One region of the Acetobacterium sp. KB-1 genome, then DNA from elsewhere that is predicted to be linked to it. Evidence: predicted binding sites of a transcription regulator. Region 1 holds the regulator's gene; each other region holds the start of a gene.
What was found. The regulator LexA, encoded in region 1, represses DNA repair genes until DNA is damaged. The targets are predictions, from matches to a motif close to CNAACANNTGTTNG.
Positions count from the first base shown of each region.

Region 2: dinB (DNA polymerase IV) is a predicted target of LexA. The motif match lies at 1,810-1,823, and genes of this name have one in related genera.
Region 3: dinB (DNA polymerase IV) is a predicted target of LexA. The motif match lies at 2,468-2,481, and genes of this name have one in related genera.
Region 4: uvrB (excinuclease ABC subunit UvrB) is a predicted target of LexA. The motif match lies at 2,400-2,413, and genes of this name have one in related genera.

Region 1 is NZ_CP030040.1:575,319-579,856, forward strand. It holds gene pheT (phenylalanine--tRNA ligase subunit beta) at 1-243, shown strand, start outside; gene DOZ58_RS02700 (DNA-processing protein DprA) at 261-1,139, shown strand; gene zapA (cell division protein ZapA) at 1,231-1,791, shown strand; gene lexA (transcriptional repressor LexA) at 1,835-2,479, opposite strand; gene DOZ58_RS02715 (tyrosine recombinase XerC) at 2,564-3,544, opposite strand; gene der (ribosome biogenesis GTPase Der) at 3,807-4,538, opposite strand, start outside.
Region 2 is NZ_CP030040.1:3,945,496-3,950,033, forward strand. It holds gene DOZ58_RS18235 (hypothetical protein) at 771-1,544, shown strand; gene dinB (DNA polymerase IV) at 1,860-3,113, shown strand; gene DOZ58_RS18245 (hypothetical protein) at 3,126-3,368, shown strand; gene DOZ58_RS18250 (hypothetical protein) at 3,448-4,538, shown strand, end outside.
Region 3 is NZ_CP030040.1:19,082-23,619, forward strand. It holds gene DOZ58_RS00090 (HD domain-containing phosphohydrolase) at 1-111, shown strand, start outside; gene DOZ58_RS00095 (uroporphyrinogen decarboxylase family protein) at 412-1,419, shown strand; gene DOZ58_RS00100 (carboxymuconolactone decarboxylase family protein) at 1,595-2,209, shown strand; gene dinB (DNA polymerase IV) at 2,515-3,768, shown strand; gene DOZ58_RS00110 (hypothetical protein) at 3,787-4,029, shown strand; gene DOZ58_RS00115 (nitrous oxide-stimulated promoter family protein) at 4,040-4,333, shown strand; gene DOZ58_RS00120 (ATP-dependent DNA helicase) at 4,357-4,538, opposite strand, start outside.
Region 4 is NZ_CP030040.1:1,540,310-1,544,847, forward strand. It holds gene uvrA (excinuclease ABC subunit UvrA) at 1-379, opposite strand, end outside; gene uvrB (excinuclease ABC subunit UvrB) at 401-2,377, opposite strand; gene DOZ58_RS07110 (S41 family peptidase) at 2,526-3,725, opposite strand; gene DOZ58_RS07115 (murein hydrolase activator EnvC) at 3,829-4,538, opposite strand, start outside.

The sequences.
Region 1 (4,538 bases):
TCAGATATTCCGGCTACTGCAGTTGAAACAATTATCCGCAAAAATAGTGGTGATATTTTCGAAAGTATCGAATTATTTGATGTCTATACGGGGGCTCAAATACCAGATGGTTATAAGAGTTTGGCCTATGCGTTAAACTTCAGACATCGCGAACGGACGCTAAACGACAATGATATCAATCCGGTGATCGATCAAATCATTTGCGAACTCAAACGATCATTTGACGCTCAGCTTCGCGAATAATTAATGCAATTACGGGTATGAATCATATATATGAGATTATTATTGGCCTTTTACAATTAAAAGGGGTCGGACGCCAGAAAATTAAGCTGCTGCTAGAAATTATTACCTCGCCCCAGGTTCTTTCATTCCGAGAGGTGGTGGAAATCGGTCAAACTTTTCATATTATTACAAGTCAAATCGGACGAGTTGAGATTGAGCAAGCCATTGCGGATGCCAAACGGCTCGTCGATGAATGCGAAGAGCTGGGGATTCAATGCAAATCCTATTTAGATGATGGTTTTCCAGTGTGTCTTGATTTTAATGATCATCCGATCTTACTGTATTATATCGGAGATCTTGAAATCTTAAATCAACCCAAACGGGCCGCGGTTATCGGTAGTCGCACGCCGTCTCAACTGGGAGCGGATTTTGCTTTTCAGGCCGGTAAGATTCTTGCCGAAAATAATTTTGTCGTGATTAGTGGCCTGGCCGCCGGATCAGATTGTTATGGACATCGTGGTTGTCTGGCCGCCGGGGGAAAGACAGTGGCATTTTTGCCTTCAGGTTTGGTTCGGCTTTATCCGGGTTCGAATAAAGAATTGGCAGAAAGGATTTGTGATCATGGCGGTTGCCTGATCTCAGAATACAATCACCATGAAACGGTTCAGCCTTATAAATTTGTCGAACGAGATCGCCTGCAAAGTGGCACCAGTCAGTTTGTGATTGTCTCTAACTTTTCGCCGGGTAGCGGAACCATCCATACGCTGAGTTACGCTAACAAATACAAGAAGCCGATTTACTCCATCCCGGTTGTTTATGATCAATCAAGAGATGGATTTGAATACATCACTCAGAAGCACATCAACTTTCAGATCATCGAAAACACAAAACTGATGCAAGTGATCGAAAATTATTAATTGATAAATCATTTGTGTTTTTTAAGTTTATTACATATAATAGAGTGGAACACAATTTACCACTTAGAAATTTATTTCGCAGGAGGAAAAAATGCCTGAACAAACAATAATGGAATTACGCATATTAGATACTGAATTTAATTTAAAGGCAAAGGGAAACGAAGAGCATATCAAACTTGTCTCTGATTATGTCAATGCCGAGTTGGAACGCGTCAAGGCGGCTAATCCTTTTACTAATCACATTCGGATTGCAATTCTAGGCTGTATGAACATAACTGAGCGACTTTTTATTGCAGAAGAAGAAATTCGTACCAGTGAAGAAGTAAAAGCGAAGGAAATTGGCGAGATTAAACTAGTCCGAGATGAACTTGAGAAAACGAATGACTTATTAGATGCAGAAAAAGGAAAATATGAGACTCTGGCGGAAGAAAAAGAGTTGCTACAAAAAGAATTAGACGAAAAAAATGATTTACTGGCTCAATACCGTGAGCATTTGCGACAAAGTAAAATTGAAAGCGAAACCAGTCGTAAAACGATTTTAGACTTGCAGAATCAACTATTTGAAAGCCAGATTGAATTAGTAAAAGCAAACAAAAATCATATTGAAAAAGACGTTTTTAAAAATATTGAAGACAAAATGAAATTAGAATAAGATTATCAATTAAAAAAAAGATGTGAAAACATCTTTTTTTTGTTTAGAATTTACGCATTAATCCGGTAACCTTACCTAAAATTTTGATATCTTCTTCATTGCAGATAATGGGGTCCATAGTCTTATTTTCGGGTTGGAGCCTGATTTTATTGGTGTCTTCATAAAAGATACGTTTTACCGTAGCTTCATTATCTTCAAGCAGAAGGACCACAACAATTTCACTATTACTTGCCGTTTCCTGTTTTCTGACGATAATTTTATCACCATCAAGGATGCCGGCATCAATCATGCTGGTCCCCTTAACTTCAAGAATAAACGCGCTATCTGTTCCTGCAAAATCTAAGGGCAACGGAAAAACATCGGTGATATTCTCAATCGCGAGAATTGGCGCTCCGGCTGTTACACAACCTAAAATTGGCAGTGAAACAACTGTTTTTTCATCGAAGTAACTTGATATTGTTTCGTTAGGATCGTGACGAAGAACTTCGATGGCCCGGGTTTTCGTTGCATCCCGTTTAATATAACCCAGTTCCTCCAGCTTTTTTAAGTAAGTGTGAGCAGTGGAGGTCGATTTTAGATTAACAGCGGCACATATTTCCCGTACAGATGGGGGATAACGCTTATCTCGCATTTGAGCTTCAATGAATTTTAATATTGCAAACTGTTTGCTGTTTAAATCCTCGTACATTAGCATTCCTCCAAATTTTTATAACTTATTATAACATATCCTAAGAATAAAAACAAACGTAAGTTCTTTCTATAAATCATACTCTTAGTCATCACTTTCAAATTGAGATAAGGGATTTTGATTGAGAGTATCGCGAAGGGTTTCTTCGTTGATATGGGTATAGATCTGCGTTGTTGAAACATTTTGATGTCCCAGAATTTCCTGAACCGAGCGCAGATCCGCATTGCCATAGCGAAACATCAGGGTTGCCGCTGTATGTCTGAGCTTATGGACACTGATTTCGTCCGTATTGAGTCCACAACTGGCCAGATGTTTCTTTACCAGATGTTGAACTGCCCGATTACTGATAGGAGTATTCTGCTGACTGAGAAACAAATGGGGGGAGTCTGATTCCTGGCGGACTAAAAGATATCGATTGATCGCTTTCAAACAGGCATGGTTTAAGAAGACGGTACGTTCTTTATTACCTTTTCCAATGATCCGCAGGGCGTCATTTTTGATGTCCGTTATTTTTATTTGAGTGAGTTCGGAAAGACGCATTCCACAATTAAGAAATAACGTAACAATGGCAAAATCCCGTTCTTTATGACGACCGGTTATCCCTTTTAATAGATCCACGGCTTCATCCCATTCCAGATAACGGGCATGGCGAGCTGGTAGCTTGGGCATTTCGAGTTCTGTCACGGGGTTGGGAAGAAAATATTTTTGTTTATTACACAGATAATTAAAAAACGAGCGGAGTGAGGATACCTTTCGGCTACGGGCGGCGTCGGAATTATGCCGCTCCTTACTTGAATAGGAAAGAAACGCATAAAGAATACCCAGGTTGACTGCTTTTAAATCATCAAGCGTGACATCATCGATGGGAATCTCATCAAAGTCTAGGGATTGGGGAACCATCGCAAAATAACGCTTAATAAACCGAAAAAAGATGATCAGATCATAACGGTAAGCCTGAGCTGATTTTTCAGAATAACCTTTAATGGTCAAAACATAATTCAGAAATTCATCAATCAATGCGTTTTTTAAAATTATTCGATCAGTTTTATTTGTTGGGGGTGTCATGACAAGTACTCCTAAATTTATTTGGTATTTATGTAGTGCGTAAAGACAAGATCAGAACAGTTCATGAAGGTAACCAGGCGGCTAAAATAGATTGATCTTAGTTTATCACATTTTATTCGTTTTGTCACGAAACTTACATTTCGTGACAAAACATTTTAGTCTCTTTAGCTGGTCTGACCATAACTACAGATCCAAAAAGAACGAAAATTCTGCATAGCTGCTGCAAAATTCCCGCTCTTCAGATTAATAACTGTTTTTAATCTTATTCCGTTCGTTCCCGAACAAAAAATCGAATCGGTGTTCCAAAGAAATCAAAGGTTTCCCGAATCTTGTTTTCAAGGTAACGCTGATATGAAAAATGGACTAAGGTCATATCATTGACAAACACCACAAATGTCGGCGGATTAATGGCGACCTGAGATGCATAGTATAATTTTAGTCGACGGCCATGTTTTGATGGCGGCTGCTTCATCATGACAAATTCGGCTAGTGCTTCATTGACCTTACCAGTAGTGATCCGTTTGGCGCTTTGTGCTTTTACATATTCGATGGTTTCAAATATTTTGCCCAGTCGTTGTCCGGTTTTGGCTGAGATAAAAATGATTGGCGCATAATCCATAAATGAAAGTGCGTCCCGAATATCCCCTTCCATCTTTTTCATGGTTTTATTGTCTTTTTCGACGGCGTCCCATTTATTGACAATAATAATCGATGGCTTGGACCGATTATGGGCAATCCCGGCAATTTTTGCATCCTGCTCGGTAACACCCTGAGATCCGTCTATCAGAACCAGTACAACCTGACTCCGTTCGACGGCAGCAATAGCTCTAACGATACTGTAACGTTCGATGTCTTCGTAGATTTTTTTCTTTCGACGTAATCCGGCGGTATCAATTAAAACATAGTCTTCCCCGTCGTATCTGACGCCAGTATCTACGGCATCCCTCGTTGTCCCTGGAATATCGCTGACAATCAGCCGCTCTTCGCCCAGCAC
Region 2 (4,538 bases), 620 kb from region 1:
TCCGATAGTAGAAGTAGAATCATTGAAATTCTTTGCAAGCTGAATATTTCTTTTCAATAACAAAGGGGTGTGTAGTAGTCGTGTGATTGCTGCACACCCTTTTTGTTGTGCTTAAAATTTGATTTAAGAAGGATCGGACAGATAAATAATGAGGGTGGGGACAACGTTAGACCACCGAAAACAGAAGCGTGGTGTGGTAGAGCCTAAATAATAAATCTATTCGGCCTTTTAATGTGCTGCTGCATTAGAATGTCGTCATTGGGGATGAGAACGTAAACCCAAGTAAAATAATCACGGTTCGGGGGAAACTTCGGGAGAGATTTTGGATTCGTTAAGGTGATAGTCACCTTTGTAGTTTGGACGAAGGATAATGAGAATCCAGTGGTCATGAAAAAACCACCTATCCAGCAGACTTTTTATTAAAGACGTAGAAATGACAAGCTTTATGCTTTTTTGCATTCAGGATTTCTACGCCCTTTTTTAGTGATTGAAAAAAAAATAAAAGTGTTTTGATCGCAATCACAAACTTTTCAACATGGGTACATATGGTAAATCTGTTTCCTCGGGAAACAGAAAACAATCAAGGAGGTTATTGATAAGAAAAATGAATCGCTGTGTTTAGACGTGTCAAAAAGGGGTTATTAGTAAGAATAACAGCCACAAAGGAGGTATATCAGTAAGAAAAGTGATGAAAATAATATGTTTCGACATTTGGATATAGACACGAATCGGGTTTAGGATGAAAAAAATTTTTGAGAGGTGAATTAGAAATGAGTTCAGTATTTGAAAGGTATGCGAATATTGTTAAAAATGAGTATGACTATTATCCGGTATTTCCACCGGATTATCCAATATCGCTGGGGGATTTTGGATCACTTGAAAATGGACGATTCAAAAGAAAAGGTAATATAAAAAAGTATGGTCTTAAAATAAAAAAATTGACCGGAGAAGGATTTGATAAAATTGATTTTAAACTAGATATAGATTTTAGTGCATCTTTGGCTCCCAGTGTGACTGTACCTGGCATGTTTGAAGCAAACCTAAAAATTGCTTTTGGCGATTCTTCAAATGTATTCTTTTCTTTTAATGAGTGCAAATCTTCTATAATCGATAATTATCTGGAATTAGAAAACAAAATTATTGAGCTATATAATAATAACGAATGGGATAAAAGTTATTATATCATTACCGAATACTTGGAAGTAGAAAGATCAACAGTTGTTCTGGCAGATAACAATGAATCTGAAATAGCTTTTGAAGTTGCCGTTCCGCTTGGTGCAAATATACCGATTCCTCAACTCAAAGCCGATTTTCTGGATGGCAAGATCAATGCAAATGAATCATACAGTTCTGGAATTTCAACAAAAATCATTGCTAAAACTGGACTTAAGCCATTGATCCAATTAGCACAGCTAACCGGAGGATTTTTTGTTCCACCCACATTAAAATCGGTTGATCAAGTAGAATTGGGCGATTCTTATGAATTTAAAACAAAGAATGCGAGTTTGAAGCTAGAGAAAATAAAAGCAGGTGATATTGAATAAATGATCTTAGGAATGCTTCTCTATGTTAATATTTTGTGAATTGAGTCAAGATGTTTTAGTTTTAATAGAAAGAAAGAAATTGTCAGGCGTGCTGCGGTAAAAACAGCACGTTTTTTTTGGTGAGCAAGTAACCACAGATTTGAAGCAGTTATTCATCGAATTTCGTTTCCTTGGGAAACAGGAGTACAATAAAAATCCGATTGTCAAAAAAGAATATTCATGAAAAATATCTTGACGATAGCTCATAAAAAGGTATATCATAAAAAGAACAAGCGTTCTATTCTTTAGTTGGTGTTTTAATGGGGGTGGTAAAAATTGGATCGTGTTATTCTGCATAGCGATATGAATTCGTTTTATGCAGCAGTGGAGTGTTTGTATAATCCGGAGATCAGAGATAAGCCGGTGGCCGTGGGCGGTAATCCGGAAAAACGCCATGGGATCATCCTGGCCAAGAATGAAAAAGCCAAGAAAGCCGGGGTCAAGACCGGCGAAGCCTTGTGGCAAGCCCGGGAAAAGTGCCCTGGTTTGGTAATCGTGGCACCAAATTATGAACGGTACCTCCGATATTCAAAGTTATCCAGGCAGATTTATAACCGCTACTCGGATCAGGTGGAGCCTTATGGTTTGGACGAAAGTTGGATCTCCGTCACGAATAGCGTTAAGGTTCATGGTAGCGGGGAAGAAATTGCCAGAAAAATCAGTCGTGAAATTCAAGACGAGCTGGGAGTGACGGTATCAATCGGAGTGTCCTGGAATAAGATTTTTGCCAAGTTTGGTTCTGACTATAAAAAACCCAATGCGATCACAGTAATTAATCGAGATAATTATAAGAAAATCGTCTGGGAGAAGCCAGCAGAAGATTTACTCTATGTTGGTCGATCCACCAAGAATAAACTCTTGAAATATGGGATTTATACAATCGGCCAATTAGCCGAGAGCAATTTGGATTTTCTGGTTCATGTGTTTGGAAAGATGGGGGTGGTTCTATGGCGGTTTGCCAATGGTCTTGATGATAGCCCGGTTAAGAGCTTTGATGAGCATTACAATGGCAATGAACGGCTGATTAAAAGCATTGGCAACAGTATTACGACACCCAGGGACTTAACCAATCTGAAGGACGTCAAGATCATCATTTATATGCTGACCGAAAGCGTGGCCATGCGTTTAAGGGAAACTGGCTGTTATTGTCAAACTGTGGCCATTCATGTTCGAAATAAAGAGCTTCACAGCTTTACCAGGCAAATGAAGCTCCAGAAGCCATCGGATCTGACCAATGAAATTGCCAGAGCAGCCATAGATCTGTTTGTAAGAAACTATGATTTCAGCTCGGACATCCGCTCCATGGGCGTGAGGGTTACAGACTTGGTACCGGATTCAACACCCATTCAACTGGATGTATTTGGCAATGAGGAATTACGGGTACGACAGGCAAGACTGGATGATACCGTGGATGGCTTGAAAAAACGCTTTGGTAATCTGGCGGTGCGACGGGCTGTTACGATTGACGATCCGATGGGGTGCCTGGATGCTAAGAAAGATCATGTTATCTATCCCATTTCATATTTTTAAAAGGAGTTATTTATGGCGGAGAAGAAATTTGTGCCGGTGATTGCAAAATTTGAAAAAGATGGAAAGATCATTCCGATGAAGATATTGTGGGAAGATGGTCGAGAGTTTGATATTGACTTTATCTTTGATATCCGGCCTAGATCGTCTTTGAAGGTCGGCGGACAGGGAACCCGGTATCTTTGTCGAATTAAAAATAAAGACGTCTATGTCTATTATGAAAAGCCAAAATGGTTTGTTGAAGGTAAGGAGCATTAGTTGCAGAATATATTTCATAATTTGACAAAACAGTTCATTAATCTTACAATGAAAACAATACCACAAAGGGGAGGTTCATTTGAAAAAGCTGATTATCAAAAAAGAACGAAATTTGTTATTGTTCAGCGATGTGATAAACGACTATCCTTTACTCAAAAAAAGACTGGAAAAACATACAACCATTGATGAGCAGATATTGAAAAAAGAAAAAGCGACCGAAGAAGAACTGAATATCTACCGGATGCGAAACGATATCGTGACCCAGGCCAAGAATGAATGGCAAATTGATACAAGCCGTAGTGTGGATCTGCTCCCGGACGATAAGAAAGTCACCTGTGAAGTGTGTGGAAGGCCCATTAAAAACGTATTTTATATCAAAAATTCAATCAATCAGAATTGTCTGAGAACTGGATCCGAATGCATCAGACATTTTGCGATTGCAGAAAAGCAACATCTAGATAACCTTTTAAAGAACGCCAAGCGTTTGAAGCGCCGGGAAGAAATCGAACACATTTTTCCAGGGATCGATTTTCGAATCTACCAGTGGTCAAATTTTATCGATGAACAGCCGATTATTATTAATGACACCCTGTCTAAGAAATATTTTGAGTTAGGGGATTTACTAAGTAGTATCTACGGTGCATTCCTGAAGCAAGAGAACAATAGTGATAAGGAATCAGAGGATGAGATCCGGCGAATCTTAAATGAATCAGATGAGCTAATAGAGGAAATTTTGAAATATGTGAAAAGTCATAAAGATGATGTTCTCTATCCACCAAGCCGGATTTATAGGCAGATGGAGCCACAGGCAGTTGTCTGGCTGAAACAGGATGGTTATATCACGCCCAGAACGCTGTTTCGGATCCGGGACGATGAAGTGGCTCAAAAGATCTTTGAAAAATATGATGCTTTTTTTAGGACAAATAGAATCACAATCCTTAATGTCAGCCCCAAGCAAGGCGTGGATTATCGGATCAAGCGTCAGGCAAATATCATCCTGACAGCGCCGTATGGCATTTTCTGTAAAAAGTATGGGGCCGAGATTCTAAGAGTAAATGATATAGAAACCATTGCTTCAGAACGGGACCTGGTGGGTGTCGGAAAGGTCATTGAGTACCGATCATTGGAATCACTGATTTATATCATGCAGGATCTGTACCTGAAGGAAAG
Region 3 (4,538 bases), 560 kb from region 1:
ACAAAAAAGGACGCCATTGATGAGTTAAAGCGTAATGCCGGCACTCAGTTTGATCCGGTTCTGGTGGGGGTGTTCATTAAGGATGTAATCGAAGAAAATATGATTGAATAGGAGCTCGATAAGGCAGATCCTGACCAAAGATTGAATGCACAATACAAGACGGTTTAAAATTCTTAATTATATTTAAAACAGTAGAAAGACGGAATAAATCCCCTTTGGATCAGGAAACTCCCGAACTTGATGGGATTTTTAAAGAAGCTTATCAACAGGCCAATGATAACGTCATCAAAAATATAGATTTAACCGGTTAAGTAATGCTTGTAATTCTTTGAAACTAGTGATATAATTCATTTTACAAATATATACGCATTTAAATTGTGTAACGCTACTATTTTTAGGAGGAAATGATTTATGCTAACGAAACGACAGAACCTATTGGAAACGATTAAAGGTGGCAATCCGGACCGCTTTGTCAATCAGTATGAGGCCTTTGTGTGTACCGATGCCATTTACGGAATGATAATGGGTGATCCGATTACCGGACAAGGCGCTTTTCCCATGCCTGGTGGCGAACCGGCAAAGAATGCCTGGGGCATTACCTTTGCCTGGCCAGCGGGAACCCCCGGAGCATTTCCCTTACACGATAAGGAACACAAGGTGCTCCAGGATATTACAAAATGGCGGGACGTTGTTAAGGCCCCTAAAACAGATTTACCAGCCGAAGCCTGGGCCCCGTTTTTACCAGCCATTGAAGCAATTGACCGTAACGAGGTATTCGCCACCGTCTTTGTGGCTCCGGGAGTCTTTGAACAATGCCATCATTTAATGGGGATGGAAGATTGTCTGATGGGTTTTTATGAGGAACCGGAAGAAATGCATGCCTTAATTGATTACATTGTTGAATATGAACTTCGTTATGCCGCGGAATTGATCAAATATTACAAACCAGATTGTCTGTTCCATCATGACGATTGGGGCAGTTCTCTGAACTCGTTTATGGCACCGGAAATGTTTGCCGAGTTTATCGTACCGGCTTACAAAAAAATCTACGGCTTTTATAAGGCTAACGGTGTTGAGCTAGTGGTCCATCACAGCGATTCCTATGCCGCCAATCTGGTACCACTGATGATCGAAATGGGAATCGATATCTGGCAGGGCTGTATTTCTAATAATAATGTTCCCGACCTCATTAAAAAGTACGGCGGCCAGATCTCGTTCATGGGCGATATCGACAACTCCCTGATTGATGATGAAAACTGGACCCAGGAAAGTGTTGGCGCCGAAGTGCGCAAAGCCGTCGCCCGATGCGGTAAACACTATTATATCCCTTGTATTACCCAAGGTGGTCCCGGTAGTGTTTACCCCGGCGTTTATGAAGCGATTACTACGGAAATTGATCTGATCAATGCCGGAAAATAGTTAGTGCTGGAGAATAATTTACACCCTGATTAAACCAATCCATCATAAAAGAAAACCTAGCAACAGCCGGAGAATTTTCTCCGGCTGTTTTCGTTTCTGGGAGTCGGATTATGATCAGTGTTTAATTGGTTATAATGATGGTATACAGTCGATATAAAGATAAACGGAGGGGAAAATGAAAAATACGGGTAAAAAAGAAAAAAATAGCAATAATGGAATACCAAAAGCATTTATAAAAGCACCGAAAAGAATACCGTTGTTACTTCGGATCGGATTGTACATCGCCAAAAAAGAAACTGGTAAAGACTTGATGCCGGCCCGGATGTTAACCTGGTATCCCAGAGCGGCCATTGGTTCCGGTGTTTTGGAGATGATGACTGCAAAAGGGAAGAATAATCAGGAGATGCGGCTACTCAATCTAGTTAGGCTCCAGGCCTCGTTAATCTGCTCCTGCTCATTTTGTATTGACATGAACGCCGTCGGGATCCTTAAAAATGGGATAACGGATGACGAGTTGGCAGTCTTACAGGGGCGTCGGAAGGTGCAGTCTGTTGATACATTTAGCCTGCGTGAGCTGCTGGCACTGGAGTACGCCATCAGTCTGTCACGTACCCCGCCCGATCTATCTGGTCAATTCATTAAAAATCTGACCTGTGAATTTACCGAAGCCGAAATCGTTATGTTGGCAAGTACCATTGCCAGTGTCAATTATTGGGCCAGACTGAATCAGGGGCTAGGAATACCGCCAGCAGGGTTTAGCGACCGTTGTTTACTCTATCACAAATGTTAGCTGGCAGTGGTGCTCCGATTGATTGGAAACTGCAAACGAGTAAGCGTACAAATTTCTTAAAACAGAGGATCATACCCTCTGTTTTTTCTTTTGTCCCGAAAACAGTAAGCCTTCACCTAATCTTCGGATAAGTTGAAAGTGGTATACAAACAGCGATGTTACAATTTGGACATGAAATAAAAATGACGCTAAGAGGGATTTGGTGAGGTTAAGAATTTAGGCATTGACAAAGAGTGCCAGTGGGTATAGAATACCAATAGAACATATGTACTAATTTGAATGAGGTAGATTAAAAAAGGTGAGCCATGGAACGGATTATTTTACACTCGGATATAAACAGTTTTTATGCCAATGTGGAATGTTTATATCATCCCGAAATCAGAAATCTCCCGGTGGCGGTAGGGGGAAATCCGGAGAAGCGCCATGGGATTATTTTGGCCAAGAACCAGAAAGCCAAGGAAGCTGGCGTCAAAACCGGGGAAGTGCTATGGCAGGCCCGGGCAAAATGTCCCGAGTTGGTGGTCCGGGCCCCTAACTATGAATTGTATCTGCGCTTCTCTCGGCTGGCCCGCAAGATTTACAATCGCTATTCCGATCAGGTGGAGCCTTTCGGCCTGGATGAAGCCTGGCTGGATGTCACTAACAGTGCCCGGATTCACGGCAACGGCTCAGTGATTGCCGAAAAAATCAACCGGGATATTCAGGAAGATTTGGGAATCACGGTGTCCATTGGGGTTTCCTGGAATAAGATCTTTGCCAAGTTTGGTTCGGACTACAAGAAACCCAATGCCATCACCGTGATTACCCGGGATAATTATAAAAAAATTGTCTGGCAGCAGGAGGTCGGGGATCTCCTCTATGTGGGCCGCTCAACCAAGAAAAAATTGATGAAATATGGCATCTATACAATCGGACAATTGGCAAAAACGTCCCTGGATTTTCTGGTGCTTCAATTTGGCAAAATGGGTGCCGTGTTATGGCGGTTTGCCAATGGGTTGGACGATAGCCCGGTCAAATCCTTTGACGAGCATTATAACGGCAATGAACGGATCCTTAAAAGCATTGGCAACAGTATCACCACTCCCCGGGATTTAAAAGACCTGAAGGATGTGAAATTTATCATCTACATGCTTACCGAAAGTGTGGCCATGCGGTTACGGGAAACCGGCTGCTATTGCCTGACCGTGGCCATCCATGTAAGAAACAAAGAATTACACAGCTTCACCCGGCAGTTGAAATTGGCCAAGCCCTCGGATCTGACCCGGGAAATAGCGGAAGCGGCCATCGCGCTGTTTGAAAACAATTATGATTTTAGCTCGGATATCCGCTCCATGGGGGTGCGGGTCACCGATCTGGTACCGGATTCAACCCCGATTCAGCTCGATCTGTTTGGCAATGAAGAACTCCGGGTGCGGCAGGCTCGGCTTGATGAGACCGTCGATGACTTGCGCAAGCGTTTTGGTAATCTGGCGGTGCGGCGGGCGGTCACCATCGGGGATCAGATGAGCTGCCTGGACCCCAAAAAAGACCACATTATCCATCCGATTGGTTACTTTTAAAGGAGGTGTTAGAGAAGAATGGCTATTAAAAAGTTTGTCCAGGTGATTGCAAAATTTGAAGAAGATGGAAAAATTATTCCTTTAAAGGTTTTATGGGAGGATGGTCGGGTTTTTATAATCGACCGGGTTTTGGATATGCGCCCGGGTGTTTCCCTGAAGGTCGGCGGACAGGGAATTCGCTACACCTGCCGGATTCAGAATAAAGAGGTCTGTCTCTATTATGAAGCACCCAAATGGTTTGTGGAGGGCAAGGAAAGATAGGGAATAAAGCATGATGCGAAAAATAGACAAGGAAAGAAGAATCCTCACCTTGATGGTAAGAATCTATTGCCGTAAAAAACATCGTTCGCAGGATCTGTGTGATGAGTGCCAGGCTCTGTTAAGCTATGCCTTGAACCGTCTGGATCATTGCCACTATGGCGAAAACAAGGGTTTTTGCAGTCAGTGTCCAAGCCACTGCTATAATAAAGAGAATCAGGTGAAAATTCGAGAAGTGATGGGTTTTAGCGGACCGCGGATGATTTTTTATCATCCTGTCATGGTCATCAGACATCTGCTGTCGTAGTACGACAGCAGATGTTTTTTACGTCAAATTTGGGGTTCGGGCATGGCCCAGAAATCCTGCAAACCCTTTTTTAGCTCGGCCTCAGTCCGAATCCGGCGGTGGGGAAACCACTCACGGGGAAACAGTTGGCGATAGCTGAGGCTACCAAACCGCTCATCGATGAGGACGATCACCCCCCGGTCAGTTTCGGTTCGGATCACCCGTC
Region 4 (4,538 bases), 960 kb from region 1:
CCACTTTTCCGCATTTGGGGCAATGGGGAATCCCAATCCGGGCGTAGAGCAACCGCAGATAATCATAAATCTCGGTAACTGTGCCAACGGTGGAGCGGGGATTACGATTGGTCGTTTTCTGGTCAATCGATATCGCCGGAGACAAACCGTCAATGCTCTCCACATTGGGTTTTTGAGACTGGCCCAAAAACTGCCGGGCATAGGAGGAGAGGGACTCCATGTAACGGCGCTGTCCTTCGGCGTAAATCGTATCAAAGGCCAGCGACGACTTCCCCGATCCGCTGAGCCCAGTAAAGACGACGAGCTGATCCCGGGGGATTTTTAGGTTTATGTTTTTTAAATTGTGCTCCTTAGCACCTTTTATTTCGATGTACTTCATGTTTCTCCTTATTTTTGTCACTTATCTTCGATAATTTTTAAGATGGTGGATTTCGTCTCTTAGTTTGGCAGCCCGTTCAAATTCTAGGGCTTCCGCAGCGGTCAGCATCTCCAGTTCCAACTCTTTAATTTTAACATCAATATCCACTGCTTCATCACCAATTACATAGGTATCCGACGCTTCAGCCACCTTGGTTGCCTCAATGATTGAATGGATATCTTTTTTAACGGAGCTGGGGGTAATGTGATGGGCTTCATTATGGGCCGTTTGAATGGCCCGGCGACGATTCGTTTCGCTAATCGCCCGATCCATGGAGGGGGTGATCTTATCGGCATACATAATGACATGACCTTCTAAGTTACGGGCGGCCCGACCAACGGTTTGAATCAGGGAGGTCTCTGATCTGAGGAAGCCTTCTTTATCGGCATCCAAAATCGCGACCAGACCAACTTCCGGTAAATCAAGCCCTTCCCGGAGCAGATTGATCCCCACCAGCACGTCAAAGGTGCCTAAGCGTAAATCCCTGAGAATTTTCATCCGCTCAATCGTATCCACATCTGAATGCAGATAATTCACCAGAATCCCATTTTCTTTCAGGTAATCAGTAAGATCCTCGGCCATTTTCTTCGTTAAGGTGGTGACCAATACCCGATTCCCCTTGTCGGTTGTTAGTTTTATTTCTCCCAACAGGTCGTCAATCTGACCGGCAACCGGGCGAACCGTTATCTCGGGATCAATCAGACCAGTGGGTCGAATGATTAGTTCAACCGTATTCTGACTGTGTTCTTTTTCATATTTGCTGGGCGTGGCGGTGGTGAAAACGATCTGATTAATCTTACTCTCGAATTCAGAAAAATTCAGCGGCCGGTTATCATAGGCCGAAGGCAGACGAAAACCATAGTCGACCAGATTGCTTTTTCGGGCCTTATCCCCGGCGTACATCCCGCCAATCTGGGGAATGGATACGTGCGATTCATCGGCAACGATTAGAAAGTCCTTGGGAAAATAGTCAATCAGGGTATAAGGCGGTGATCCCGGGGGCAATCCGTTAATGTAACGGGTGTAATTTTCAATGCCGTTGCAATACCCCATTTCCCGGAGCATTTCAATATCGTAATTCGTCCGCTGAAGAATTCGCTGGGCTTCTACTAAACGATTGTTACGTGTATATTCGTCATAGCGCAGCCGCAGTTCTTTCTGTATCCCCGAAATCGCCCGTTCCAGATTTTCTGGGGTGGTCGTGTGGTGAGAGGCCGGGAAAATCGAGACATGGTTGAGCTCCCCATATATCTCACCGGTTAAGGTATCAATCTCCGTAATGCGCTCAATTTCGTCACCGAAGAATTCCAGGCGGATGGCTTTGTTTGATGAGGCCGATGGAAAGATCTCCAGAATATCCCCTCTGACCCGAAAATTGTTCCGCTCAAAGGCGATATCGTTGCGGGTGAACTGGATTTCCACCAGTTTTCGGATGATCGTATCCCGATCTTTTTCCATCCCCGGACGCAAAGAAAGCATCATGTTTTCATAATCAAAGGGACTTCCCAGTCCATAAATACAGGATACACTGGCAACCACAATCACATCCCTTCGTTCAAACAGGGCGGCCGTGGCGGAGTGACGTAATTTATCTATTTCATCATTAATCGATGAATCTTTTTCAATAAACAGATCCGAATGAGGTACATAGGCTTCGGGCTGATAATAATCATAATAACTAACAAAATACTCCACTGCATTATCCGGAAAAAAACTCCGGAATTCATTGGTCAGTTGGGCCGCCAGGGTCTTATTATGGGCAATCACAAGCGTTGGTTTTTGGACCGCCTCGATAACCTTGGCCATGGTATAGGTTTTTCCTGACCCGGTTACCCCCAATAAGGTCTGATATCGCAAACCATCCTGGATCCCCTGCACTATTTTTTTTATAGCCGGTCCCTGATCGCCCTTGGGTTCGTATTCCGAGACAACCTTAAAAGCATGCTTCATTTCTTTCATCAGCACTCTCCAATCATTATGATGAACATTCGTTCTATTATTTTACCATAGCTTTTTTTTAATGGCAATCAATAATCCTTCTGATTTAATAAAATCTTAAATTTTTTATCGCATTGAAAAAGCATACCATCATGGCATGCTTGAAAAATTAATTGGTTACGCCTAGTACTTCCAGGGCTTTTTGAAGTTGGACATCTTCTTCGTCCGTGAAAATATTATTCATCATAAAATCAGTCGCCTCAATGACAATATTCGGTTCCAGTCCTTTTTCGTGAATATTATTGCCATTAGGCGTGAAGTATTCAGAATTTGTTACCTTAAACCCGCCACCATCAGTGAGGCTGATGACTTCCTGCACAATTCCTTTGCCGAATGTCTTGGTTCCCACTAATTGTGCCGCTCCCGTATCCTGCAGAGCACCAGCTAATATTTCTGCCGAGCTGGCGGTTCCTCCATCGACCAGAGCCACCATTGGTAAACTAAGCTGTTCTTCCCCATCGGAGGTGTAATCTGTCTTATTGCCTTTTTTGTCAACCGTATAAACAACCACGGTTTGCCCCAGAATACGGTCAGCGATTTCCACCGCTTCTTTTACCCCGCCACCGGGATTACTACGTAAATCAATGACCAGGCCGGTAATGTTTTGGGCCATCAGCTCATTAATCTGGGTTTCGAAATCGTCTGCTGTTTTATCGGTAAACTCGCTGATTTGAATATAACCTTTATCGCCAATCACCCGGGATCTCACGGTTACGGCTTCAATGGTTTTTCGCACCAATTCCATTTCAATGATTTCCTCACCTCTGGCAATGGTAATGTTCACCATACTATCCGCCGGACCCTTCACCTTTGCGACAACCGCATCTGCTCCAATGGTGCTGACATCCTCACCATCTACCTTAATAATCTTGTCACCGGTTTTAATCCCAGCATCATCTGCCGGGGTGCCTTTCTGAGGTGCAATCACATAGGTATAGCCCTGTTCGTCCTCTGCTACCACCACCCCAATGCCTTCATAGGAGCCAGTGGCCATTTCCATGTATTTACTGAATTCCTCAGAGGTATAATAAGTGCTATAGGGATCACCCAAACTCTCGAACATCCCTTTAATGGCGCCATCAATCAGGGTGGTGTTATTCACGTCCTGATAATATTCTGAGGCGATCTGTTCCTTAAGCACCAGAAGTTTTTTAATACCGGCCGCTGTTTCGTTGCTGTCGACAGTTATAATCATCTTATTCCCCAGGAGTACATTACTGGTTGTTGCTACTGCAAAGGTGATCATGTTTGTGATGATCAGCACCACTATTATCACGACAAGCTTTGTTTTATTTTGTTTATTTTCCATTGTCTTCACCTGTATTCTAAATTTTTTTGACTGCAAAAAGAACAGGAGAAAAGAATCATGATTCTTTTCTCCTGTTCTTTTGTTCTATTCTACAACGGTTCGCTTAAAAATATCCTAAAGGATCGACAAATGATCCTCCGGAAAGAACGCCAAAGTGTAAATGGGCACCGGTAGAATCCCCGGTTGAGCCGACGTAACCAACCACATCCCCTTTATTGACCGTTTGCCCTGATGATACTGCAAAGTCACTCATATGGGCATACATGGCTTGTAGGCCATTACCTAAATCTATGATCACACAGTTTCCATAACCGCCATTCCAGCCTGCTGAGATAACCGATCCGTTACCCATGGCCATAATTGGTGTTCCCGATGGCGCGCCCATATCAACCCCATAATGGGTTCGATAATCGCCCCAGATTGGATGGAGTCGGGTACCGAAGTAATCATCATCATAGATCGGGTAATAACCCGGGCAGGGCCATTGATAGGTTCCGTTTGATGGCACAAAGCTTGAGCTTCCTCCCGTGGTTGAACCGCCGGAGGCGGCCGCCTGAGCGGCCATCATTTCCCGTACCTGAGCTTCGATACTCGCTGCATTGGCAGCCTCGGCAGCTACAATGGCCTGGTATTCAGCTACAATGGCCTGGTTTTGAGCGAGTAAACTATCTTTTTGAGCCTTAATTTCTTCTTGTTGCGCTAGTGCTGCTTCCTGCTCGGCTTTTTTAGAAATTGTCAACAGACGATCTGCTTCAATTTTTGCTTTTTTCTCATCGATAACTTTTTTTGTTTCCGCCAAAGCGTTTAGTGATC